4 regions of the Paenibacillus xylanexedens genome follow, and region 1 is predicted to be linked to each of the others. Evidence: predicted binding sites of a transcription regulator. Region 1 holds the regulator's gene; each other region holds the start of a gene.
The links. Region 1 encodes Rex, which represses fermentation and respiration genes when NADH is low (regulators of the CRP and FNR family bind a similar motif). Its sites were predicted from a motif close to TTGTGAAATATTTCACAA; they were not measured.

Region 1 (3,877 bases):
ATTTCCCAAGTGTGAAGGGCAGTGTGGGTGATGCGCACTTTGTCAATATGCTGGTGCAATCACTGGCAGAGACCGCAATTGCCACGCGTGGACGCATGATGGTTCTGTTTACTTCATACAAGATGTTGAGACAGGTCTATGATCCGCTGAAAGAAGCTCTGTCTGGTAACGACATCTCGTTGCTTGGTCAAGGCGTTGATAGTGGAAGTCGTTCCAAATTGACTCGCAGGTTCCAAGATGCCAAAGCTACGGTACTTCTTGGCACAAGCAGCTTCTGGGAGGGTGTAGATATCCCGGGAGAGGCGCTAACTTGTCTCGCTATTGTGAGACTGCCTTTCCAGCCACCGAATCATCCGTTGGTGGAAGCCAAGAGTGAGTTGCTTCAGGAACAGAAGAAAAATCCGTTCATGAAACTGTCCGTGCCACAAGCGGTCATTCGTTTCAAGCAGGGATTTGGCCGATTGGTGCGTACAGCAAAGGACAGAGGAATTGTCATTGTTTATGATACACGGGTGATTGAAGCGTATTATGGTAAATTCTTTTTATATTCATTACCTGGTCCCAAAATGGAGCATATGCTTACGGAGCAGATGGTTCCACGAATTACCGAATGGTTGGAAAAACCAGCTAATGAACAAGAATAATAGTTGTTTTGGTCGTTATATCATTGCATGACACTATCGTTTGGCGTTAAACTTTATTAGATATTTCCGTATCCGATTAAAGCAGTTGCACGTAAGAACTTATAACCTAAATTACAAGGAGCATTCTGTATAAAATGTCACGTTTATCTTTGAGTTTATACAGAATACTCATCTTTTCATCTATTATTTTATCGTGGCCTTGGTAAGGGGGAGCAAGAATGAAATCGGATAAAATTTCGGAAGCGGTGGTACGACGTCTGCCTGTATACTTGCGCTATTTAAACGAGTTGCATCAGCGTGAGGTGGCTACTGTTTCTTCTCAAGAGCTTGGACAGAGGCTGGATCTGAATCCGGCCCAAATTCGTAAAGACCTGGCTTACTTCGGTGATTTTGGTCGTAAAGGGATCGGGTATGATGTATCCTATTTGATCGAGAAAATTCGTCACATTCTCAAAATCGATCAGCAAATTAATGTGGCTCTGGTAGGCGCGGGTAACCTCGGACAGGCCTTGTCCAACTATAACGCGTATCTGAAAGACAACATGAAGATTGTTGCTGTATTCGATGCATACGGACCGAAGATTGGTAGTCAAATCAACAGTTTGACGGTAAAACCAATGGATGAATTGACGGAAGCGGTTAAAACGGAAAACATTCGCATCGGAATTATCACGGTTCCGGATACGGAAGCCCAAAATGTAGCCGATCAGCTTATTGAATCCGGAATCGAAGCGATCCTTAATTTTGCACCAACAATTCTAAAAACACCGCCGCATATCCGCATTCACCATGCTGACTTTACAACGGATCTGCTTAGTTTGGCCTATTACTTGGAGACTGGAAAGGACGACGAGGAAGATGACAACAAATAGATGGGTAATTCACAACGGCAAATTTGCCGTTAATGAAGGCGGCACAACATGGAACGTGGTTCAAGGATACATGGTTGTTGAGGATGACAAGATTGTGCATATTGGTGAGACATTGCCGGATGGAGACAAAAATAGTACCAAAGTAGATGGAAAAGGACTGTTCTTCCTGCCGGGTCTGATCAATACGCATGGTCATGCAGCAATGTCGTTGCTCAGAGGGCACGGAGATGATCTTGCGTTGCAAGTATGGTTGCAGGAAAAAATGTGGCCAATGGAAGCGAAAATGACTTCAGAAGACGTATATTGGGGAACTTCGCTATCAGTGCTTGAAATGTTGAAAGGCGGAACTACAGCTTTCCTGGACATGTACGATCACATGGATCAAGTTGCCAAAGTTGTGGAGCAATCCGGCGTTAGAGCAGCACTGGCACGTGGTGTAATCGGGCTGTGCTCGGAAGAAGAACAATTGCGGAAGCTGGAGGAGTCGGCTGCGTTTGCACGTGAGTGGAATGGACAGGCAGATGGTCGCATTACAACCGTAATCTCGCCACATGCACCATATACATGCCCTCCTGACTACATAGAGAAGCTTGTACAGGTCGCGAACGACCTAAACCTTCCCCTTCATACACATATGTCGGAAACGCTTCGTGAAGTGGAGCAGAACGTGGCTGATTATGGACTGCGTCCTGTGGCACATCTGGAGAAACTGGGCTTTTTCTCCCGTCCATCCCTGGTTGCACATGCGGTGCATCTGAATGACGAAGAGATTGAAATTTTGGCCCGACATGATGTGGCTGTATCCCATAACCCGGGAAGTAACCTGAAACTCGCTTCCGGTGTTGCGCGGGTACCTGCGTTGCTGAAAGCAGGAGTTACCGTGTCACTCGGAACAGACGGACCGGCAAGCAACAACAACCTGGATATGTTCGAGGAAATGAGACTGGCTGCATTGATCCACAAAGGTGTATCCGGTGACCCGACGGCAGTGCCAGCAGGCGAAGCGTTATTACTCGGAACGTCATACGGTGCCAAATCTATCTTCTTGAACAATACCGGAGCACTCAAGGTCGGCATGAAGGCTGACTTTATCGCCTTGGACATTGAACAGGCACATTTCTATCCACATACAGACCTGATCTCACATACGATCTACTCGGCTTCTGCCAAAGATGTTGAGCACGTATGGGTGGATGGAAAACAAGTGGTGAAACATGGCGAATGTCTGACGCTGGATGAAGAACGCATTTTGCGTGAGTCTCAATTGGCATTTGATGGTCTGCTTGCTCGTTAATTGCAGGACAGCATCATAGGGAAAGGAAGTTCGGCTTTTGAAGAAAAAAAAGAAGTGGATATGGATTTCGCTGCTTGCACTGGTTCTGATTCTGTTTGGACTTCAGCGTTATTACGTCCATGTCACGCAGGACCAACGCAAGGAAGAAGCGCTCGCCATACAAGCAGCACAGGAGCAACTGGGCATTACATCCTATGATGAATTGCGTAAGTACATCTGGGGAGACAAAGAAGGCTCTGACAACATCTACTGGACTCTGATCGGCAAAAACAAGGATAACCAGGATGTTATGGTCTGGGTTAAGTTCGACGCAAACAATCAACCTGCTACGGGTGCAAACGCTGTACACAGCGAGTTGCTGCAGAACGGCATGTCCGAAGCGCAGATCCGCAATCGCTTTAGTTCTGAAGTTCCTGCCGGTGAGATTAAGCGAATCATGCCCGGAGTTGTGAATGGAATATATGTGTGGCAAGTGTATTATAAAGACGGTACGCATAACCACTATCGCTTTTATCGTTTTAGCAACGGAGAACAGGTGGACCTGGTCTACACACTCCCGAACAGCTAGAACAAATAGAGTGACATAACTAGAGAATTTAATGAAATGAAAGAACCGGCAGACGGATATCCGACTGAACCGGTTCTTTGTGTTGTCTGTAAACATTTTTGATTTAAATAGTTAAAATTAATAATTTATTCATATTTTCGCCTTCGAAATTGTATATACGATGTGATATACTCAGATATGTACTCAAAGTTACATTCAAAAACAAATAAACCTGTCGAAATTATCTCAGGAGTCAATGTGCACATATTCGTATATACCAATAAGCCAGTAGGTTGGGCCAAAATCTGGGAGGGGTAATTCACTTGAAGCTAAAAGTATTGCCTATTGCTATAACTGCCGTCATTTCAGCCGTTGTGTTGTTTGGAGGTTGGTTTGTATATCGTCAGGTGGCTGTGCAGAATCCGATTGAAAAAATGGTAACCCAGTACGATGGAGTCAATGACGTTCAATTAACTATTAACCGCAATGACGTACAATTGAAACTGGATCTGCAACCTGA
Region 2 (3,877 bases), 340 kb from region 1:
ATTGGGATGCAGGAAATTTAAACATAATTAATATTATGTAAACTAATATCTGATATTTAAATAGTTATATAAATAGAAGTCAAACCAAAGAACCATTCGCTTCTTCTCTCTGGAAGAAACAAATGGTCCTTTTGGCTAGCACGGATATCTTAATTCACACCGTTTAACATGCTAAATCGTTCACGATATGAATGATTGCGTGGCTGGATTATTCCAATCCAGCGATCTGTTCTTTTAATTTGTTAGCAGAAGCCTGGAAAGCCACTTTTTCGGTTTCATTCAGCGGAAGAGGCAGAATTTCGCGCACACCGTTGCGATCGACAACACATGGAACACCCAGATAAACATCCGATACACCATTGTAGTCTTCAAGGTACGTGGATACGTTCAGAACGGAGCCTTCGTTGCCGAGAATTGCAGCTACAATGCGGTCCAGAGCAAGGGCGATTGCATAGGAAGTCGCGCCTTTGGCATTAATAATCTCATACGCTGCATTTTTGGTGCGGTCGAAGATATCCTGTTGTGTTTCTTCATCCAATTCCAGATCTGTTCCTGCAACGTTAGCCAGGCTCCATACCGGTACTTCGGAATCTCCATGCTCACCAATAATGTGTGCGTGAATACTACGCGGGTCGATCCCTTTATTCTTACCAATCAGGTAACGGAAACGTGCGCTATCGAGCAATGTACCTGAACCGATGACACGGGAAGCAGGCCATCCGCTTTGTTTCCATGAAGTATAGGACAAAATATCTACAGGATTGGTTGCAATCAGTAAAATACCATGAGAATTCACTTCAGTAATGCGCTCAATAATATCTTTGAAAATGCTTGCATTTTTCTTCAGCAGATCAATCCGAGTTTCGCCCGGCTTCTGGGAAGCACCCGCTGTAATAATAATGATATCTGCATCTTTGCAGTCGGAATAATCGCCAGCCCATACTTTCACGCCTCCCGTAAATGGAAGACCGTGGTTCATATCCAGCATTTCGCCGGTTGCTTTATCATGATTCACATCCACAAATACCAACTCGGACGAACGCTGTCTCAACATTAGCGTGTATCCCGTTGTTGTTCCCACCGCACCCATGCCTACAATCACGACACGACTTGGTTTCAGAGCTGCACTATTTGTCATGTTCAATATCCTCTCCTTTTTGGGTTATACTCCCATCCATATTAAGGGATTAGAGAATATAAAGCGAGTGTTGTCTATAAAATAGTTCACATTTCATGTCTTTTTACCAATTATTCCGTCGAAAAACAGTTTAGGATGAAATTAATGGTAATAAATGTGCGACCTATAGCCCAGAGTATGAACTGGAAAAAGGGAGCGGGCCAACCATGAGTGGGCAATGAGCCTTTTACATAAGGTTTGTGGTAGAATAGGAGCAGTGGATTCTGATGAATCGTAAATAAAACGCCATAGGACAGGCATGCGCGCCTGTATATTGGATGAGAGAGGTGGAACCCACTTGCGTTCGCAATGGATTAAAATCACGCAGACAGCATTGCTGTCTATAGGTATAGCAGCTGTATTGGCTGCATGCACCGACTCAGATCAACCTCCGGTAGCAGAACCTCCGCAGCAGCAGGAGGACGCCGGGAATACAGGGCAGACATTAACTGTCGTTCCCCCTGTGAACAGTACAGAATCTGCAGATATGGCCAAGTACCAAATACAGACCCGTTTGACCGATTTTCAGTTGCTCAATGACAACGGAGGATTGGCGTGGGGTGTGACGCGGAATGCGCTGCGCCTGTACTACACTCAGGATCAGGGAAAGACCTGGACCAATATTTCACCTTCGGAAAATGTACAGTTTCCGGCTAACCCTAAATATGGACAAAGCATTTATTTTGTAGATCGTGCACATGGTTGGATTGTTCGTGAAGGCATGGGTGGAACAGATACCATGGTGCTTCGCACCAACAACGGGGGCGTAACTTGGAGCCTGTCTTCTCTGTCTAAGACGGATAAAGTGACTGCGATCTCATTTGTATCTCCTGAGAAAGGCTGGATTCTCACCACGGTCGATACCGCTATTGGTAAACAGGACAAGAAACTTTACTTTACCGAGGACGGTGGAATTACCTGGAATCGGATGTCATCCAGTGATGAAGATGGCAAACAGGAAGCAGAAGAGATTTCCAAACGTGGATACACCACGGGGATGACTTTCTCGGATCCAAAGCATGGTTTCTTAACAGCGCTTGAGTTCGGTACACCGAAGTTGTATGTAACATCAGACGGCGGAGAGAACTGGGATACTGGGCCATCCTTTTTTGATCGAAACAAATTCAACGGGTGTGGTAATTTCAGTGTTAGTTCACCACAATTTTTTGGACGTGAAGCACAGTCAGCCTGGATGTCAATGTCCTGTTCTAAAGGCGAGAGCACGACATTCAATGGATTCTTCACAACAGATGGCGGAAAGAGCTGGAAGCTGTCCAATTTCACTTTATACAAACAAACGGGTCCGAATCGTAACCTTTCACCGGTATTTCTGAACGCATTGGAAGGTTGGGCGATGCAAAAGGGCATAACCTACCACACTAAGGATGCGGGCAAAACATGGAGCGCTCTTCCTGCAAGCAGTGTACTGGAGAAAATTTTGGAAGACTATCCGGAGATTGTGAAGATGCAGATGGTTACCTCCAAGCTTGGCTGGATACTGGTTGAAAACACAGATGCCAAAAGATCGTTGTTATTGCAAACGGTGGACGGCGGTGTACATTGGAAAGTACTATAAACGTAGAGTGTTATCGATGTGAATAGATAGGAGAAAGGAGAGGAGCCTAAGGGTTCCTTTCTTTTTTTTGCTTAGTTTGTGAAATAAATCACAAATAAATCCACTAGAAGGTGATATATTTAACTCAACAAGAGAAGGAGTGATGAAGATGAGAACCAACGGTCAAACTCAATTCACGCAGGCGGATGAATTAACCAGATATATGCTTCAATTATGCTACACATGTGACGATGCGAATCGTTGTACAACAGAGGAAGCGGTGAAGGCTTGCATGGCAGAACACGCACAGGCAGACCAACCCGAACCAGCTGAAGGTGGAGATGTAACTCGCGGGTTTATGGACTTGATGTACGCTTAGGCTAATCATTCACGGAGAACGCTCCTGCGGGAGGGTTCTTTTTGATTTGAAGTGAATTGTATACGCTTTTAAATTCACTTCGCAAATATTGCAGCATGGGTTATTATAGAAATAATTAAGGTAAATTAATCAAAATGTGGAATTGTTTTATTGACTTTATCTGAAAGAGAAAGGGCATGTAATTGTAGAAAGGATAAAACTATGAATATTCAAGATCTCCCAATTGAAATAAAAGAACATATAGGGGAAGTTCAGAAAATCACTTTTCCTAAGCAAGGTCATACTTCTACTGTGGCTATACTGGATACGTTTGATCAAAAGTACATCATCAAGAAGACAGAAAACGATCTTTATAATGAATGGTTATCCGATGAATATAAGGTGCTCCAATACCTTTACCATACGGGACTCCCTGTTCCAAAGGCATATTCATTTCATATTGAGGACACATCGAGATGGCTTCTGATGGATTATATTGATGGAATAAGTTTAAGAGAATTTCTCTCTAAAATGCCTGACCTCCAATGTAAAGAAAAAGCGATTTTTAACTTTGGGCTTTGTTTAAAGAAAATACATGAATGCTCTTGTCCTGTTGAATTATTGAACAACAACAGTCCTTGGTTAGATACAATGCTTAATAAAGCAGAATATAATCTAACTCACTTTGCTGTAGACGGCTCAGCAGAACTACTTCAACAGTTGAAAGAAGGAAGACCAAAACCAATAGAGAACACTTTCATTCATGGAGATTTTACTATAGATAATG
Region 3 (3,877 bases), 2.1 Mb from region 1:
CGCCGTCACCTTAATGTATGCAGTGGTACCTCCACCTGCGGTGAGCGGGATCGTTGAGTTGCCTGTAACTGCACCTGTGGTATAGTCACTGTTGCTGAATAACTCAATCTTGGCTTGATTGTCTGCAAGTACAAGATTGGCAAGTCCCAGTGTTGAGGTCGTGTCAGATACGTTAACTGTCCAGCTAACAGCTGTTCCAGATGTTGTTCCATCTCCGCCTCCTGGAGCACTGTCAGTCTGTCCAAGTACATTGGTTAGACCCGCGTTGTTGCTGCTCGGTGCAGCATCTCCGAGTACAATCCGTGCGTTGTCATTACCTGCAATATAGAACTTTCCGTCATGATAATAAACGGTGTTTAGCCCCTCGCCGCTTATACCTAATGTGTTCTCATCGTAAGAGGTCCAGTTTACTAGGTCAGAAGAAGAATACATCATGTACTTAAAGGTAGTTCCTTCTAAAATCCCTGTAGCTACATAGATGCCATCACCGTATGCAATTGATTTTAAGTAAACTGAATTGACATTATCAAGATTAGTTTTGGTCCAGTTCGTGCTGGCGTTCAGGACACCAGTCGTTTCCAGCACAATAGGTAACGAATAATCATCGGAGCCAACAATCACATATTTTCCATTCACATAGGTAATATCGTTTATCATGTAATAATTATTGAAAATCTCATTATCTGAGTCGATTATTTGATTCCAGTTCAATCCGTTCGTATCCGACTTCCAAATTACTCCGTAACCTGTAGCGATATATTCACCGTTTACATACTTCACATTATATATATCCCTGTCTGGCAGTTCGATATTTGTGCCCTTTGTCCAAGATAATCCGTCAATGGAGTTGAGCGTATCACCTGTATCAGTTACTGCAACAAAACCTCCACTTGCACCATAGGTCAGCGCTACCACTTTACCTGTTACACCTGCGGGAAGATCACTGAGTGTCCAATATTCACCATCGGTGGATACCCCGATTTTTTTACCCATGGCAACAAAAGTGTTATTCCCGTAAGCGACTTTGGAAAAGGCCTCCTTGGGCAGTAACTGGCTGGTTGTATTTAAATGCTCCCAGTCACTCGCGGAATGCAGTATAATGCTATCGGTTGCACTTGAGCCGGAAACGCCTACAATTACCCATGTGTTGCCATTGTAAGCTACACTCTGCAGATTAGCTGCGATCTTTTCCCATTCGGATTTGTCGGCAGTAACAACAAGGCTATTCGGAGCGGAGGTGACAAGGACCATACCCGTTCCATTTGAAGCTACAGATTGGATGGTCATATTGGTTACTGTAGGCTCCGAAGTCCAATTGACGCCGTTATCCGTGGATGAGTCCAGTTTACCTGCCTGGCCGAAACGATAAAGTGTCGCGCCATCTTGCAGTATGCCGAATATACCGTTATAGGAGGCGTCGGCTGTAAACGTTATTCCGTCACTACTGGAGTAGCCATTTGTTTGGCTTTCAAGCATGTGAAGCCTACCATTGTAGACAGCGAACTCTCCCAAACCATAGTTGCCTATGAACCCGTTCGTCCAGCTTGTCCCGTTACTGGAGTAAGCATATCCGCCTAACACGTTACCACCAACAACATATCTGCCAGAGATATAGGCCATGTCCGTCAAATTAAAGGAGGTGCTTATTGTGGTATTTGTCGGCCAAATTCTAGGCAGGGTACTCCATAATGTCCATGTCATCCCATCCGAGGATGAATAGATAATACCGATATCATCATTACGGTTAGTCGTAGGATGTTTACCGCCAACGGCATAAAACTGGTCGTTGATATAAACTACCTTTTGTAAAGTATTTCCGTCAATTACAGATGATTTATCAACCCATGTCTCGCCATCAGACGATACAATCAATCTGGCTTTCAGACGGGTATTGTTTTCCGTTCCAACTGCAACATATATATTGTTTTCATAAACGAGGCTATTCCAAGTTGTTTTTTCGTTAGACACGCCAATATTGACTACAGTCCAATTTAATCCATCTGTAGATTGTACAATGCGTCCCTTTCCACCCACTGCGGTATACTTCCCGTTAGCATAAACGACGTTTACCAGATTACGATCGACGTTGTTATTAAACGCGGATAAAATGTTCACATTTCCGTTAGTGGAAGCATGAGCTTGGGGAAGAAGGACATTGGGGAGAACCAGAGTGAATATCAAAGCATACATCATAACTGTTCTCCAGCGTAAAGATTGTTTGAACATGTTTAAACCTCCTAGTGTCCGTAGATTTGCTATGAAATGACCTACAGAACATCATTTTGATGACGTACACAACATGGAACTGTTCCTGACCCAAATCCATCCCTGCCCAACAGATGTACATTCAATATGTGTGCCTATTATACAAATTGATTCTGAACAATTTCTGAACAATTTCCTTCATATATATAAGTCTTCATACCAGTCGCATTTAAACGAAAATAACGCCTCTTAAATGCATCTTTATAATCAACATTGTGATAATTTGCACAAAGTTTCATGCAGTACCGAGATACAATTAGGATATGGTATTCAACGCATAACTAATGAATTTCAGATGGTTTTATCCAATGATAAACAATGAAGGAGAGGATGAATGATATGGCAGCAAAAACACCTCTTGAGGTTGCACAATATACGGCGCAAACAGGCATGAAGAAGGCTCAATATCCGGTGTCTTCTGTACTGGTGCTCAGTTTTCTGGCAGGGGCTTTTATTGCGCTGGGTTTTCTACTGGATATTCGGGTGATTGCATCTGCTCCTGCTGAGTGGGGAAGTCTGGTTAATCTGATTGGTGCAGCAGTGTTCCCGGTGGGACTAATCTTGGTGCTCATCGGTGGTGGCGAGTTGCTGACAGGTAACATGATGGCAGTTCCACTCGCGACGATTGCTCGAAAGTTATCCGTAGGTAACATGTTGAAAAATCTAACCTTAGTGACGATTGGTAACTTTGTTGGAGCTTTGTTTGTCGCATACGCGTTTGGACATGTGCTTGGTCTGACTGGAGAGGGTGTATATCTGTCTAAAGTGGTGGATATGGCTGGGCACAAGCTGCATGACGGCTTCCTGCAGGCTTTTATCTCCGGCATTGGCTGTAACTGGCTGGTCGCGCTGGCCGTGTGGCTATCTTATGCATCGGATACGATGAGTGGCAAGGTACTGGGTATTTGGTTCCCAACGATGGCGTTTGTGGCTATTGGATTCCAGCACGTTGTAGCCAATATGTTTCTCATCCCGGCGGCAATCTTTGAAGGACATTATTCGTGGGGTCAATATGTGATGAATTTCATTCCGGTATGGCTCGGGAATCTGACTGGTGGTGCTCTGTTTGTAGCTGCAGCCTATTGGGTGGTGTACCTGCGCCAAGCTGAGCCAAAAGTGAAGCCGGAGATAGCAACGTCGATCGAAGCTGTGGAGACAGAGGCTAGAGTGATGTTGAGCAAACAAGCATAGCGGGCACAGCGTAGCATGTGTGCACGTATTATAGAAGAGAAGACGATTCTGATCTTGCTCGGTTCATGGTGAATATGCTGTGATGGAGCAGGGCGGGATCGTTTTTTTGTATGAGGTCCTTGTTGGAGTTTAACGCAAAATAAATTCGCCATGACAAGGTTCGGGGGAACGAAACCTGTTCATGGCGAATTTCGGGAGTGGTCCATGATATGGCATGAGGAGGAAGTGGGGAAACACTAGCCTAATGCCTTATTTTTAATTTACCCCTGAATTCTGAAGTTGAATCAAACTCAAAAACATTTTTTGAAAATAATTTAAAGCCGCCATAGCGGCGAATATGAAGCAAAAAACATACTGTTCTCTTTACGCGATAACCTCGAAGAAGATATGATATAGGGATAGCTTTTATAGAGGGGAGCCT
Region 4 (3,877 bases), 880 kb from region 1:
ATTATCCACATTAATATGAGCTTCTATACGGTGGAACTTCAGATGTTCGAATGGACTCCTTTGGATTGAATTTATGCTCATGGCATAGCACTGAAATAGTCCATAACCACACTGCGAAACTCTAAAGCGGCTTTGGAAATATACCTGTTTTTATGCGAAAGTAGAGCGATTTCCCGAACGAGCTGGTGTTCCTCTACCTGAAGATATCTAATGCGCTCATGCGGGTTTCTGGCTGTGCTAGGTATAAACGCGAGACCGATCTCCGCCTCCACAAGGGCTGTTAATCTTGCAGGCTCATCACCTTCATACACATACTTTGGTAGGAAACCAGCGGATTGACATACGGAATCCACCATATCCCGAACCCCATACCCTTGCTTCACCCCAACAAACCACTCGTCCTTAAGCTCGGTTAATTGAATGCTGCTTCGGTCTGCATATCGATGAGCCATAGGAACAGCGACTACAATCGGGTCGTCATATAGTATCTGACATTCGATATCGTCACCTTGAATCGGAGGGGAGGAGAGACAAAAGTCCACCTCGCCCCGATGTAGGAGTCTGGACATGTTTTCTAACGAAACCATTTGCACATGGAACTGAATATTCGGCTTGTTTTTCCGGAATTCCCGCAGTATGCCGGGCAATGTGCTTGCCGTAGTCACCGCCAATTGCAGTGTACCCTGATCCGGGTTGGAGAGGTCAGCGATTTCCCGTTTTCCTTGTTCCAATTCAAATAAGGCTTTTTCAGTTCGCTGAAGAAATGTTCTTCCAAAGTCGTTTAGTCGCAGCTTTCTCCCGATTCGATCAAATAAAGGGACTCCAAGGTCGTCCTCTAATCGTTGTATCGTTTTGCTCAGGGAGGATTGCGTGACATGCAGCTTTCCCGCAGCTTCCGTAACATGTTCGCATCGGGCCACCGTCAGGAAATATTTTAGTTGAAGAAGCTCCATTTGCACCATTCCTTCATTCCTTCTAGTTCATCAAATCATAACATATAATGCGTTGGAATAAATGAATACGTTCAAGTAAGATAACAGCAGAAGAGAGAGAGGTGCACCAATGAACGTTCGAAATAAAGGATTGATGTTAGCTGTTGGACTCGGAATTATGTTGAATCCGTTGAATTCCTCCATGATTTCGGTGGCAATCTCCAGGCTACAACAAGTGTATCAACTTAATTTTACAGCCGTTTCGTGGATTATTTTATCATTTTACATTTCCAGTGCAGTCGCTCAACCCGTCATGGGCAAGTGTAGTGATTTGTTTGGCCGCAGGAAGATATTCCTCATGGGTCTTGTTATTGTTTTTGTATCGTCCATGCTAGCTCCGTGGTCTCCCAGTTTTTCGTGGCTCATCGTATTCCGGATTGTTCAATCATTTGGCACAAGTATGATGGTGGCCGTCGGAATGGCGATTGTCAGAATGAACGTGACTGAAAAACAAGCCTCCGCCTTGTCCACCTTGGCTATATTCCTTTCTGGAGCGGCTGCAATTGGACCTTTTATTGGTGGAGTATTGATTCATTGGTGGGACTGGCACAGCATATTCTTCGTTAATATTCCGTTTGTCTTGGCGAGTTTTTGGTTCGCCTGGAAAACAATCCCGAAGGACGAGCAATCCCTGTCTATCTCTGGTCACATGTCCATTCGGCAATGGCTTGCGTTAATTGACACACCAGGTATCCTGATGTTTACGGTAGCTTTGGTGACTCTGCTCATCGGTTTACTTTCAGTAAATTCCACAGGAGATATTTCAACATGGCATCTGCTGACAGGGGGGATCGGGTTAATCGCACTCGTCATGTTCTTCCGACATGAATTAAAAGCAGCCACGCCTTTTATCCCTCTGCGAACGTTTGCCTCATATCCGGAGATGACTTGGGTGAATGTGCAATACATGCTGGTGAACATCCTGTTTTACGCACTTTTTTTTGGAGTTCCTACGTATTTGAAGCAGGTACGTCATCTCAACGAAGTTCATACAGGAATGAGCATGCTAGCTTTGGGGTTATGTTCAGTCATTATTGCTCCGATCGCAGGGCGCTGGATTGACAGATCAGGATCACGGCCAGCTCTGATCGTATCCGCTTCTTTAATGACATTTGGCTCTATATTAATCGTTGTTATGAATGAAACTTCTCCAATCTTCATAATCATTGTTGCTTTAGCTTTATTTGGAATAAGTAACGGCCTAAACGCGGTCGGCATGCAAGCAGCACTGTTTAAAAGCACACCGAAAGAAATGATTGGAGTGGCATCGGGTATTTTTAATACATCACGCTACCTGGGGACCATTTTATCGTCGTTATTGATTGGAATTGTTATGGGGGATACATTCAATGTGACAGGATTTCAGATGCTTGGAATCATCCTTACGGTATTAGCTGCATCACTGATCATCATGAGCGTACGTCGCGAGGCAGGTGCGGTGAGTCCGGAGAAAGTAAAATAGAAAATCTTCCGTGCAATAACACGTTTACACCCAATGAATCAATAGCTCCATTGGGTGTATTTTTTGATTTTCACCAAGTTGTCAGAAAGAGTTGATCCTTTCTTGAACGTTTAGGGTAGAAGACGTGTCTTTGATTGAATTAGGTAAAAATAAAGATATAATAATTTTGATTAATAGGTTTCGTTAGTACTTTAAGTGCATCAATATCAGATTTTAATAGGCATCCAATGATTGTTATTATCGGAGGCCTACAGGAGTAAACGCATTATAGGTGTGGCAAGATATCGTCATACCTAACTTTGTGAAATTTTTCGCAACTCTGCATTGAGCTTGGCCAAATCGGATATTGAATGTTTCTAAATTGAACAGAGTTTGAAAGGAGGCAACACAAAGAATGGCTATTGATACGGTTTTATGGAGCAGGCTAGTGACTGGTTTGACGCTCGGGTTCCACGTGATTTTTGCAACGCTTGGTGTCGGCGTACCTTTGATGATTGCTATTGCAGAGTTCATCGGCATTCGGAAGAAGGATCACCATTACATACTTATGGCAAAGAGGTGGTCCAGAGGGTTTGTCATTTCTGTAGCGGTTGGTGTCGTGACAGGCACAGCGATCTCACTACAGTTGGCCTTGGTATGGCCGAATTTTATGAAACTGGCCGGGAATGTCATTGCACTGCCACTATTTATGGAAGTATTTGCATTCTTTTTTGAAGCAATATTCCTGGGCATTTATCTGTACACGTGGGATCGGTTCAAAAATCCGTATATCCACTGGTTGCTGACTATTCCGATTGTCGCCGGGGCAGGCATGTCTGCTGTTTTTATTACAACAGTGAACGGATTCATGAACCAGCCTGAAGGTTTTGTCATGGAAGCAGGTCAATTCATGGCAGTGAACCCCGTGCAAGCGATGCTGAATACAGCGACGTTCTCCAAAGTGTTCCATGTATTAAGCTCGGCTTATCTGACAGGAGCTGCTCTGTTAGCAGGAATAGCAGCCTTTGCGATGCTGAGAAAAGGAGTGTCGGCCTACCACAAAAAAGGCTTGAATCTCATGATGGCCGTTGTGCTGGTATTCAGTTTGTTAAATTCTTTAGCTGGAGATGTGTCTGCCAAGTTTTTGGCTGAGCATCAGCCGGAGAAGCTCGCAGCTGCCGAGTGGCATTTCGAGACGGAAAGCGGAGCGGATTTGATTTTTTTGGGATGGCTGAATGCAGAACATGAAATTATAGGCGCTCTTCATTTGCCGAAACTGCTCAGTTTCCTTGCCTTTGGAGACTTTAACGCCGAGGTAACCGGGCTGAACGAATTTCCACCAGATGAACACCCGCCCTTACTTGTGCATTATTTGTTTGATCTAATGGCTGGTATTGGATTCGCTCTGCTTGCTATATCAAGTCTGTACTTCCTGTTTGTATTC

Region 2: a site for Rex is predicted at 1,213-1,230, ahead of BS614_RS20945 (L-lactate dehydrogenase). Genes of this name have one in related genera too.
Region 3: a site for Rex is predicted at 2,479-2,496, ahead of BS614_RS00630 (formate/nitrite transporter family protein). Genes of this name have one in related genera too.
Region 4: a site for Rex is predicted at 2,754-2,771, ahead of BS614_RS18875 (cytochrome ubiquinol oxidase subunit I). Genes of this name have one in related genera too.

The regions. Positions count from the first base shown of each region.
Region 1 is NZ_CP018620.1:5,136,130-5,140,006, reverse strand. It holds gene dinG (ATP-dependent DNA helicase DinG) at 1-644, shown strand, start outside; gene BS614_RS22350 (redox-sensing transcriptional repressor Rex) at 863-1,516, shown strand; gene BS614_RS22345 (amidohydrolase) at 1,503-2,810, shown strand; gene BS614_RS22340 (DUF5590 domain-containing protein) at 2,848-3,378, shown strand; gene BS614_RS22335 (hypothetical protein) at 3,681-3,877, shown strand, end outside.
Region 2 is NZ_CP018620.1:4,799,692-4,803,568, reverse strand. It holds gene BS614_RS20945 (L-lactate dehydrogenase) at 209-1,138, opposite strand; gene BS614_RS20940 (WD40/YVTN/BNR-like repeat-containing protein) at 1,476-2,753, shown strand; gene BS614_RS20935 (hypothetical protein) at 2,902-3,111, shown strand; gene BS614_RS20930 (phosphotransferase family protein) at 3,313-3,877, shown strand, end outside.
Region 3 is NZ_CP018620.1:167,504-171,380, reverse strand. It holds gene BS614_RS00635 (S-layer homology domain-containing protein) at 1-2,226, opposite strand, end outside; gene BS614_RS00630 (formate/nitrite transporter family protein) at 2,605-3,456, shown strand.
Region 4 is NZ_CP018620.1:4,253,634-4,257,510, forward strand. It holds partial or broken gene BS614_RS32170 (GNAT family N-acetyltransferase) at 1-51, opposite strand, end outside; gene BS614_RS18865 (LysR family transcriptional regulator) at 78-953, opposite strand; gene BS614_RS18870 (MFS transporter) at 1,063-2,454, shown strand; gene BS614_RS18875 (cytochrome ubiquinol oxidase subunit I) at 2,849-3,877, shown strand, end outside.